2 regions of the Labrenzia sp. PO1 genome follow, and region 1 is predicted to be linked to the other one. Evidence: predicted binding sites of a transcription regulator. Region 1 holds the regulator's gene; the other holds the start of a gene.
The links. Region 1 encodes HrcA, which represses chaperone genes, less so after heat shock. Its sites were predicted from a motif close to GTTAGCACTCNCNNNNNGNGAGTGCTAAC; they were not measured.
Positions count from the first base shown of each region.

Region 2: a site for HrcA is predicted at 3,091-3,119, ahead of groES (co-chaperone GroES). Genes of this name have one in related genera too.

Region 1 covers NZ_JAAXCR010000004.1:116,432-122,323, forward strand. Annotated here, with positions in the region: gene rdgB (RdgB/HAM1 family non-canonical purine NTP pyrophosphatase) at 1-537, opposite strand, end outside; gene rph (ribonuclease PH) at 549-1,262, opposite strand; gene hrcA (heat-inducible transcriptional repressor HrcA) at 1,434-2,507, shown strand; gene moeB (molybdopterin-synthase adenylyltransferase MoeB) at 2,604-3,407, shown strand; gene secB (protein-export chaperone SecB) at 3,548-4,048, opposite strand; gene HCG46_RS20610 (ActS/PrrB/RegB family redox-sensitive histidine kinase) at 4,247-5,653, shown strand; gene HCG46_RS20615 (ActR/PrrA/RegA family redox response regulator transcription factor) at 5,669-5,892, shown strand, end outside.
Region 2 covers NZ_JAAXCR010000002.1:720,102-725,993, reverse strand. Annotated here, with positions in the region: gene HCG46_RS11220 (isocitrate lyase/phosphoenolpyruvate mutase family protein) at 1-786, opposite strand, end outside; gene groL (chaperonin GroEL) at 1,008-2,648, opposite strand; gene groES (co-chaperone GroES) at 2,703-2,990, opposite strand; gene HCG46_RS11205 (hypothetical protein) at 3,269-3,835, opposite strand; gene HCG46_RS11200 (sigma-54 dependent transcriptional regulator) at 4,017-5,507, opposite strand; gene HCG46_RS11195 (hypothetical protein) at 5,720-5,892, opposite strand, start outside.

The DNA of each region.
Region 1 (5,892 bases):
TTCGCCGAAGGTCCGCTCATGGCCATCCGGCTGGAAAACCGGGTCGTAGCCGAAGCCCTGCGTACCGCGCGGCGGCCAGACGATCTGTCCCTCGACCTCGCCGCGGAAGAACTCTTCGCTGCCGTCCGGCCAGGCCAGGCACAACACGGCAACAAAAGATCCCCGGCGCTTGTCGTCCGTCGTTGCGCCAAGGGTCTGAAGCTTTTCCTCGATCGTGCGCATGGCCATCGCGAAGTCCTTGTCCGGACCTGCCCAGCGCGCTGAATAGGTGCCCGGATCGCCGTTCAGTGCCGCAACGCAGAAGCCGCTGTCATCAGCCAGGGCCGGCAAGCGGGAAGCCTTGGCCGCCGCATGGGCCTTGATGGCTGCGTTTTCCTCGAACGTGACACCTGTCTCGTCCGGTTCCGGCAGGTCCAGCTCTCCGGCGGAGATCACTTCGAAACCATAAGGCTGAAGCAGTTCGTTGATCTCGCGGATCTTGCCCTTGTTGTGGCTTGCGACAACCAGTTTGCCCGGTTCCAGCTTGCGATGGCTCATGGTTTGCGCCCTTAGAGAATGGCCATTTTCTGAAGATCGACCAGCTTGCCGATGCCCAGCTTGGCCAGGCCCATGAGCTTGCCGAATTCTTCTTCGGAGAACGGTGCACCCTCGGCCGTTCCCTGGATTTCGACGATGCCGCCGGACCCGGTCAGAACGAAGTTGGCGTCGGTCTCGGCGGTGCTGTCCTCGGCGTAGTCGAGGTCGAGCACCGGAGCACCTTCGTAGATGCCGCAGGAAATGGCGGCAATGTGATCCTTCAGGACCTCGCCGGAGACCATGTCACGGGCCTTCATCCACTCGATGCAGTCGCGCAGGGCAACCCAGGCACCGGTGATGGACGCCGTGCGGGTGCCGCCATCGGCCTGGATGACGTCACAGTCCACGGTGATCTGGTTTTCGCCGAGGGCTTCCAGATTGACGACGGCGCGCAGAGACCGGCCGATGAGACGCTGGATTTCCTGCGTCCGGCCGGATTGCTTGCCGGCACTGGCTTCGCGGCGCATGCGGTCGCCCGTGGCGCGCGGCAGCATGCCGTATTCAGCCGTCACCCAGCCGCGGTTCTGTCCGCGCAACCAGGGCGGAACCCGCTCTTCCAGGCTGGCGGTGCACAAAACGTGGGTGTCGCCGAACTTGACGAGGCAGGACCCCTCGGCATGTTTGGAGACCCCGCGCTCCAGTGTGACCGCACGGAGTTCATCGGCTGCGCGTTTGGACGGACGCATGCATATCCCTTTCGACTTTCGTTCCGGAAAAACCGCCGTTTCTCCAGTGTATTCGTTGGGGCCTTGTAGACCCCAACTTCCTTCGCCGTAAAGGCCTTGCGTTGTGATACTTCACGCAAGCCCCCTTTTGCGCCTATATCTTTTTGATGAAAGCCCGGTCGACCCCGGTGAGTGGTCACATTCGGAGAACAAGCCTTGAGCCTCAGCGACCTCGACAAGAGATCCCGTGAAATCTTCCGTTCGATCGTGGAAACCTATCTGGAGACCGGCGAACCCGTCGGGTCCCGGAACGTTTCGCGCAAGCTCGGCATTTCGCTGTCCCCTGCCTCGATCCGCAACGTGATGTCTGATCTGGAACATATGGGCCTGCTGCATTCGCCGCATACCAGCGCAGGCCGGCTGCCGACCGAAATCGGGCTTCGGTTCTTCGTCGATGCCCTTCTGGAAGTGGGCGACCTGACCCAGGACGAGCGCCGGGCGATCGATGCCCAGGTACGGGCGTCGCAAAAGGCGAATTCGGCCGAGCAGGTACTGACGGAAGCCAGTCAGATGCTGTCCGGCCTGTCCATGGGCGCCGGCGTTGTCTTGACCCACAAGTCGGACATGCGGCTGAAACATATCGAATTCGTGCGCATCGAACCGCTGAAGGCCCTGGCGATCCTCGTCAGTGAAGACGGGTCCGTCGAGAACCGCGTTGTCGATCTGCCGGGTGACCTGCCGTCCTCGGCTCTGGTGGAGGCCAGCAACTACCTGAATGCCCAGATCAAGGGCAGAACCCTGTCGGAAATCCGCTCCGAACTGGAAAAGGTCCGCGATGCGGACCAGGCCGAACTGGATCTCTTGAGCCAGAAGGTCATTGATGCGGGTCTTGCGGTCTGGGGCGGGGAAAGCGCCACCGATCCGGGCACGCTGATCGTGCGGGGCCGGTCCAATCTCCTGACCGATCTGGACGCCGTTGAGGATCTGGAGCGCATTCGCCTGCTGTTCGATGATCTTGAAAGCAAGAAGGATCTTATCCAGTTGCTGGGTCTTGCCGAACAGGGCGACGGGGTGCGCATTTTCATCGGCTCGGAGAACAACCTGTTCTCGCTGTCCGGATCCTCCCTGGTGGTGTCGCCCTACAGGGACAGCAACCAGCGTATCGTCGGTGTTCTCGGTGTCATCGGACCAACCCGGCTGAATTATGCAAGGGTGATCCCGATGGTCGACTACACCGCCCGGCTGGTGAGCCGGATACTCGGATAAACCTGCCGGAGACCGGATTTCCCGAGCGGGTACGGGCTTGACCTGCCGCCGCCGCCACCCCCATGTGTACCCGAGACCAGCCAGACAGGACCTGACATGCTTTCGCCCGCCGAACTGGAACGCTACGCCCGCCACATCGTGCTGCAGGAGATCGGCGGTGCCGGCCAGCAGAAGCTGAAAAATGCACGCGTGCTGGTGATCGGTGCCGGTGGCCTCGGCGCGCCGGTGCTGCAATATCTGGCAGCCGCCGGTGTCGGCACGCTGGGCGTTGCCGACGACGACACGGTGTCTCTTTCCAACCTGCAGCGGCAGGTGATCCACGATACCGACCAGCTGGGTGAGCCCAAGGTTGCCAGTGCGGCCGAAGCGATTGCGCGACTGAACCCCAATGTGAAGGTCGAGCCGCACCCCACCCGCCTTGCCGGCCACAATGCCATGCAGCTCGTTTCCCGTTACGACCTCGTGGTGGACGGGTCGGACAATTTCGACACCCGCTACCTGGTGTCCGATGCCTGTTTTTTTGCGCAAAAACCGCTGGTGACGGCCGCCGTTGGCCAGTTCGACGGCTCGTTGACCACCTTGAAGCCCTTTGAAACCGGCCCGGACGGCACGGCCAACCCGACCTACCGTTGCCTCTTCCCGCAAAAGCCGCGCGACGGCCTGCTGCCGACCTGCGCCCAGGCCGGCATTCTGGGTGCGCTGACGGGCATCATTGGCGCCATGCAGGCCATGGAAGTGCTGAAGGAGCTGACCGGAACGGGCGAGGGGCTGGTTGGACGGATGATCCTCTTCGACGCCAGAACCGTGCGCATGGAAACCATTCGCTACAAGCGTTCCGCGAAGAACCCTCTCAACGGCGACACTCCGAAAACCTGGGCGGAGCTACTGGAGGAGGCGTGACACGAGATTGCCCTCCCGCAGGGAGTGAGAAACCTGCTGTTGGCCGCTTCCCTCAAGTCTGACCGGACAGTCTTCCGGGCAAACAAAAACCCGCCCCGGTTTCCCGGCACGGGTTCTGTAAAACTGTGGTCTGACTGACCTTAGTTCGGCTTCTGCTCAGTCGCCTGCTGGGCAGCGGCCTGCTGGGCCATGTTCTGGCGGTAGAGCTGAGCGAAATCGATCGGGTCGAGCATCAGCGGCGGGAAGCCGCCGTTGCGGGTCGCTTCGGAAAGGATGTTGCGGGCGAACGGGAAGATCATGCGCGGGCACTCGATCATCACGAACGGATGCATGTGCTCTTTCGGCACGCCGGTGATCTTGAACAGGCCTGCGTAGACCAGCTCGACGTTGAACATCACCATGTCCGGGCGCTCGGCCTTGGCGGTCAGGGTCAGGACGACTTCAAACTGGTCGTCACCGATCTGCTGGGCACCGACGTTGACGTTGATATCGAGCTTCGGCTGGTCGCCCTGTGCCAGGGAGCGCGGCGCATTCGGGTTTTCGAAAGACAGGTCCTTGATGTACTGGCCAAGGATGTGCATGCCCGGCGCTGCTGCGCTCTCCGCCTGCGGCTGCGCGCCGCCGTCATTGGTGTCGGTCATCATCTCATTCCGTTGCGCGGTGCTGATCTGAAATGAAGAGCTATTAAATCCCTCCGGCTGGCCGCCGGCCCGCGTGATCCGGACAGCCGTGTTAGCGGGTGGCTACCACTTACGCCTTGTCGGCACAAGAGCCCCGGCCTTGCCAGCCGCCGGAATCCGCTTCAAAAGAGGGAAGTTGCCGTTCTCCAAGAAGTCCAGATGCACGAACAACCGACATCCAATATCACCCTGCCGCACCGGCGCCTGAAACTCGACACGCTGGTGCGCCTGCGCTGGCTTGCCGTGGGCGGCCAGTCCGCAGCGCTCCTGGTCGTGCATGTCGGTCTGGGCTATCCGACGCCGGCCGGACCTGCCTTTGCCATGGTGGCCCTGTCCGCCTGGCTCAACATCTTCCTGAAGATCCGCTGGCCCTCGGCCATGCGCCTGTCGGAACGCGCCGCAGCCCTGCAGCTTGCCTATGACATCCTGCAGATGAGCGGCCTTCTGTTCCTGACCGGCGGTCTGGGCAATCCATTCGCGTTCCTGCTGATGGCGCCGGTGATGGTGTCCGCGACGGGCCTGTCAGCCCGTTACACGGTGATCCTCGGTATTCTGGCCACGGTTTGCGCCAGCCTGGTAGCGGTTTTCCACCTGCCTCTGCCATGGCCGGTGGGCGACGACTTCTCGCTTCCGATCGTCTATTCGGTCGGCATCTGGACCGCACTCGTCTCCACGCTCGGCTTCATGGCGATCTATGCGTTCCGGGTGGCCGAAGAGGCCCGCCAGATGGCGGACGCGCTTGCGGCAACCGAACTCGTGCTTGCCCGTGAGCAGCATCTCAACGCGCTTGACGGGCTGGCAACCGCGGCCGCGCATGAGCTCGGCACACCGCTTGCCACCATCTACCTGGTGGCCAAGGAACTGACGGACGAATTCGAGGCGAGCGACCCCAGGGCCGAGGACGTGGACCTGATCCGCTCACAGGCCGAGCGCTGCCGGTCCATCCTGCGTCAGCTCACGAGCCTGTCGAGCGAGGAAGACCGGACCTACCAGCGCATGCCGGTGTCGCAACTGCTGGAAGATGTGGTCGACCCTCACAGGGGCACGGGCGTTGCGATCCACTCTACCGGGTCCGGAACCGGCGCCGAGCCGGTGGGTACACGAAACGCGGCAATCCGTTACGGACTTGGCAACCTGCTGGAAAATGCCGTCGACTTCGCCAAGACCCGCGTCGATGTGTCCGCCAGTTGGGACGAAACGACACTCTCGATTTCCATCAAGGACGACGGCCCCGGTTTTTCGGTCGAAATTCTTGGCAAGATCGGCGACCCCTACGTTTCCGTGCGCGGCGGAAAGTCGCCGCAACGCGGCACCGGCGGAGGGCTTGGTCTTGGCATCTTCATTGCCAAAACCCTGCTGGAACGCACGGGTGCCAAGCTGCATCTGGAAAATTCGGCCCCACCCCAGACAGGGGCTCACATCCGCGTAAGCTGGCCGCGCAAGGTGTTTGAACAGGACGGCAGAGTGGACGAAACGGCTTTTTCACCCCATAACGGCAATAAAGCGCAAACAATGCATGCTGTGCCCGTGAATCCATCCGGGGTGCAGGAGAAGACGCAAGAATAAGACCGGTAGAGCCAAATGACGGACCAGACACCTGCCCTGAACAGTTCGGAGGACATGACCCTCCTGATCGTTGACGACGACAAGCCGTTTCAGCAGCGCCTCGCACGCGCCATGGAAAAACGCGGCTTTACGACGGAAACAGCCGACAGTGTTCAGGACGCAGCCGGCAAGATTGCCCAGAACGCCCCGGCCTTCGCCATTGTCGACATGCGGCTTGAAGACGGTAACGGTCTTGATGT
Region 2 (5,892 bases), on a different contig from region 1:
AAGCCTTGACCATGCGGGAGAAGCATCAAGGCTGGTAAAATCTCCCGCGGCGATGGTTTGACCCAGTGTATTGATCGCATTGAGAGCCGCGCGGGTAAATGATCCGCCAAGACTGATCCGCCGCACGCCAACGTCTGCGAGCTGGTCGAAGGACAGGCCCGATGTACCTTGCCCGATGACATGGTTGACCGGAACAGGTACCGATGCGCAGGCCGTCCGTATGGCTTCAAGATCAGGTAGGCCCGGTGCGTAGACGACGTCTGCCCCTGCTTCGGCAAAAGCGGACAGACGGCGAAGAACCTCATCGAGGTCATAGGCTCCCTTGCCGAGACCATCGGCGCGAGCCGTCAGGACGATCCCGGATTTCCGGGCCTCCAAGACAGCGGCATCAACGCGCTCGAGAGCTTCGGAATATGGTCTTATACGACCAGGGTTGGACGTGTCGCGGTCTTCTATCGAGATGCCGGCAAGCCCGGCTTTCGCGGCAAGTGCGACCGTCTCCGCGATACCTTCCGGTGTGTCTGCAAAACAGTCTTCTCCGTCCAGGGTGACGGGAAGGCCAGTCGTACGGGACAATGCCGATGCGTGGTCGATCGCTTCCTGCCTGGAAATTTGCCGGGAACTATCGCGCCGGCCTGTCGTGAAGGCATATCCCGACGACGTGGTGGCCAGAGCCTTGAAGCCGCAGTGCGCCAACAGCCTGGCGGATACGGCATCCCACGGATTGGGCACGATAAAGCACCCGGTCTCGTGCAGTTCTCGAAAGACATTGGCTGGGCTGGACATTTGAAGGATGCGCGAAGAGCAGGGCTATCTTGGACCGATATGAAAACACAGAGGTAGCAAGAAGAGCAAGCGCTTCCGTTGGTTGAGTTGCTGTTCAGGTTTCTGGAAACCCATGCCAGCCCTGGGCTGCCTTGCAGTACAAGCATGAGATGATGGGCGGCCAAGAAAAAAGGGCGGTCCGAAGACCGCCCTTTCTGTAAAGCTTGTGAGCTTTGGGCTTCTTAGAAGCCCATGCCGCCCATGCCGCCCATGTCGCCGCCCGGCATTGCCGGAGCGTCTTTCTTCGGCAGTTCAGCAACCATGGCTTCGGTGGTGATCAGCAGACCAGCGACGGAAGCTGCGTCCTGCAGAGCAGTACGGACAACCTTGGTCGGGTCGATGATGCCAGCTTCGATCATGTTGACGAACTGTTCGGTCTGAGCGTTGAAGCCGAAGGACGGATCGTCGTTTTCCTGGATCTTGCCAACAACGATGGAGCCTTCGACACCAGCGTTTTCAGCGATCTGACGGATCGGAGCTTCCAGAGCGCGCAGGACGATCTTGATACCAGCTGCGATGTCGGCGTTGTCGGAGGCCAGGCCTTCGACTGCCTTCTTGGCGCGCAGCAGAGCGGTACCGCCACCCGGGACGATGCCTTCTTCAACGGCAGCGCGGGTTGCGTTCAGAGCGTCGTCGACGCGGTCTTTTTTCTCTTTCACTTCGATTTCGGTCGCACCGCCAACGCGGATAACGGCAACGCCGCCTGCGAGCTTTGCAAGACGCTCCTGGAGCTTCTCACGGTCGTAATCGGAAGTGGTTTCTTCGATCTGAGCCTTGATCTGGGAAACGCGGCCGTTGATGTCGTCCTTGGAGCCAGCACCGTCAACGATGGTGGTGTTTTCCTTGGTGATGGACACCTTCTCGGCGGTGCCGAGCATGTCGAGGGTCACGTTCTCCAGCTTGATGCCGAGATCTTCGGAGATAACGGTGCCGCCGGTCAGGATCGCGATGTCTTCCAGCATGGCCTTGCGGCGGTCGCCGAAGCCCGGAGCCTTGACAGCAGCAATCTTCAGGCCGCCACGCAGCTTGTTGACGACGAGGGTAGCAAGTGCTTCGCCTTCAACGTCTTCAGCAATGATCAGCAGCGGACGGGAAGACTGAACAACAGCTTCCAGGATCGGCAGCATGGCCTGCAGGTTGGAAAGCTTCTTCTCGTGCAGCAGGATGTACGGCTTTTCCAGGTCAGCCATCATCTTGTCAGCATTGGTGACGAAGTAAGGAGACAGGTAGCCGCGGTCGAACTGCATGCCTTCAACGACTTCGAGTTCGGTTTCGAGGGACTTTGCTTCCTCGACGGTGATCACGCCTTCGTTGCCGACTTTCTGCATGGCTTCGGCAATGTCCTTGCCGACCTGCTCGTCGCCGTTAGCGGAGATCGTGCCGACCTGTGCAACTTCACCAGAGGTGGTGATGGTCTTGGAAGCAGCGGTCAGAGCCTTGACGGCTTCAGCAGCAGCAAGATCAACGCCGCGCTTCAGGTCCATCGGGTTCATGCCGGCTGCAACAGCCTTGGCGCCTTCCTTGACGATGGCCTGAGCCAGAACGGTCGCGGTGGTGGTGCCGTCGCCAGCGATGTCGTTGGTCTTGGAAGCCACTTCGCGCACCATCTGGGCGCCCATGTTTTCGAACTTGTCTTCCAGTTCGATTTCCTTGGCAACAGACACACCGTCCTTGGTGATGCGCGGTGCGCCGAAAGCCTTGTCGAGAACGACGTTACGGCCTTTCGGGCCGAGGGTCACCTTGACGGCGTTTGCGAGGGTGTCGACACCACGCAGCATGCGCTCACGTGCGTCGGAGGAGAATTTTACTTCTTTAGCAGACATGTGATCGTCTCACTCTTTTGGAACAGGTTGAAATCAGAAGCGGTTCGCGGCTGGTTACGCGATCACGCCCATGATGTCGGATTCCTTCATGATCAGGAGGTCTTCACCGTCGATCTTGACTTCGGTGCCGGACCACTTGCCGAACAGAACGCGGTCACCAGCCTTGACGTCGAGCGGAACGATCTCGCCGTTGTCCTTGCGGGCGCCGGTGCCGATGGCGATGATTTCGCCTTCCTGCGGCTTTTCCTTAGCGGTGTCCGGAATGATGATGCCGCCAGCAGTCTTTGCTTCAGAATCTACGCGGCGAACGACGACACGGTCGTGCAGTGGACGAAATGCCATAACACTGTTTCCTCTCATGAGCGCGCCCCACGCAATAGGCAGCGCGCGAGACATGAACATTGGGTTGCGTTGCACGGAAGGAAATTGCCTCCCGTCACCAATTAGCACTCCTTAACAGCGAGTGCTAACAGCGCCATGGATTTATGTAGCTGTGCTCAGCTTGTCAATGCTTTGTGACGAGAATTTAATCGCAATCGGTCGCGTTGCGCCTATGGGGTAGTCAACAGACCGGGGAGGCGGAATTATGGCGTCGCTGCTACTGCGTCAGCGAGCCCGGCTCAATTCGCGCCGGAAACGCTGAATGGCAGTGTAAAGGCGCTCGTTTTGCCGCCGATTTCGTCGGTGAAGCTCGTTTCCAGCTGGTAGTCGCCGGCCGGCAGTCCGCTGAACTGAAACGTGAGGGCCGCGGAAAGTTCACGCTGCTTGGACCGGCCGCTGCCGGAAAAGGTCGCGAAGTTCTCCTGTTCGGCCAGAACCTGGCCGGATTTAGTCAGCAGTCTGTAGTCCGCGGTCAGCTCATAGGCATAACCGCCTTCGGTTTCCTGAAAGCCGTAACCGACCGGTTCTGCGTAGACAGACAGCGCTTCACCATCGGCAAACGTTGCATCAGCGCGCGGCGTATACTCGCCATATCCGGTGCTCGGGCTGGAAGCGAAGGTTGCGGCCGTGAACGAAAGACCGGCAGCCGCCCATGCCTGGTCATAGGCGGCAAGTGCGTTCTGGAAAGCTTCAGGAGGGCTGGCGGGGGATTGGGCCTGCGCGGACAGCTGTCCAGCAGACAGTCCGGTTGCAATCAGAACAGCAGACAGCGTCTGCCGAAAAGCACATTTTCCCACCAGCATCATCTATATCCCCGCACGCCTTTAAATCTTGTCGTTTTCAGCGATTTTGCCGATATAAACCGACTTGTCCGATTAAACAAGGCAATGTGTGCGGCGCGGTAAACGCCGGATTTAGCTGTACTCTACTCGTTATCCGCGAAAGTAGAAAACCCGATTGCGGTTAACGTGTCGCCGGTCCGGGCATTTACATGCTGCGGGCTGTCCAGGACTGGCGCTTGCGGTAGATAGTGGAAGGGCTGATCTCAAGCGCTGCTGCCGCCATGGCGATGTTGCCGTCAAAGGCATCAAGAGCGTCTTCGATGATGCGCCGCTCCTGGGCCCAAAGCGGCTCGATGGTTCCGAACGGCCGGCTTGGTGGCGCCACGCGCGATCGCTCGCGGGACAGGTCGATCAAGGTGCCCGGCCGGCTGCTCTGGTCGCGAATGATCAGCGGCAGCATGTCGTATGTGACAGCGGCACCGTCATTCATGACAACGATCTGCCGGATGGTGTTCTCAAGCTGGCGGACGTTGCCCGGCCAGGGATAGGAAATGATCCGCGCTTCAGCGTCCGCATCAAACCCTCTGAAACCGCGCCGTTCTTCCGCCGAATAGCGTTCAAGGAAGGTTTCGGCGAGCGGCAGGATATCGTCGCGGCGCTCTCTGAGAGGCGGCATGTGGATCGGCAGCACGTGCAGCCGGTAGTAAAGGTCTTCGCGGAAGCGGCCGGCGGATATTTCCTGAACCGGGTTCCGGTTTGTTGCGCAGATGATGCGCGCGTCCACCTTGCGGGTATGTGTGTCACCGAGGCGCTGGAACGTCCCCGTCTGCAGGAAGCGCAACAGCTTGCTCTGCAGGAGAAGGTCCATCTCGCCGATCTCGTCCAGGAACAGCGTGCCGCCATCGGCCTGTTCGGCCGCGCCCGCACGGTTGTCTGCAGCTCCAGTAAAGGCGCCGCGCACATATCCGAAGATCTCGCTTTCAATGAGGTCTCGCGGAATCGCCGCGCAGTTCAAGGTGACGAAACGGTTGGACCGGCGCTCGGATAATTCGTGAACCGCTGCGGCGCACAGTTCCTTGCCCGTTCCGGACTCTCCGGTAATGAAGACCGGAGCCTGCGACGGCGCCATGCGACCGATCTGGTCGTGGATGTCGCGCATCTGGGCGGAGGTGCCCACCAGGCGGTTCGTTCCGGAGCTTTCGGTCCTGATGTGTGCGGCGCGAAGCGGAGGTGCGGATAGCTCCGGCATTGAAACGACAGGCTGGACACTCTGCGGTGCTGCGGGAGCAACCGGTTGAACGGGCCTTCTTTGTTTCAGCTGGAAGGAAATCTTGGACGCAAGCGCATCGAGCGAGAAGGGCTTGGTCAGGAAATCATGGGCTCCGGCGCGCATCGCGCTGACGGCCCGCGAGACAGACCCCTTGGCCGAAACCGCGATGATGACCGCCTTGGGACAGCGAACCGCATAGGCTTCCAGGGCTTCGTCGCCACCGATGGTTTCCAGATCGATGATCAGAATGTCGGTGGTCTTGTCTGCAAGGTCTTGCAGGCAGGACGAGGAGTCCGTGTACAGGATGGGGTCCGTACAGGCATGAGACAGTTTGGCGCAGACCGCAGATGTGCGGGCAGCCTCGGAGGCCGTTGCGTCAAGTACGCGTACTATAACAGGCAGCTCTTTGCCCTCATTACTCCCCATTGCTGGGTAACTCCCATCGCTGGATACGGGTCATTCGAATATCGAAAGATTCGTCAATTTGATAATTCTCCGAACAGGGTAAACAAAGCGTTGTCAGATGACGCAAATTGCAGGCGATCTTCGCTTTCGGCACAGAAAAGGGCCGAAGTGAGCAAAATATTCCAGCTCAAACGGGGGGGTGGATATGCCGAAGACCGGTCAGACCTGAGAAATCAAAGGCCGGCCGACAGGTATCCTGCCAGGAAACTGGCAAGGCAGAGGGCGAACACCAGCCAAAGGTCAACAGGATGTACCAATGCGCGTTGCAGCTTTCGGAAGACTTCCGGAAGGCCGGTTCCACCCGGTGCGTTGGTTCCGGTGCGCAAGGCGTGCGCGGGCGGCCGGA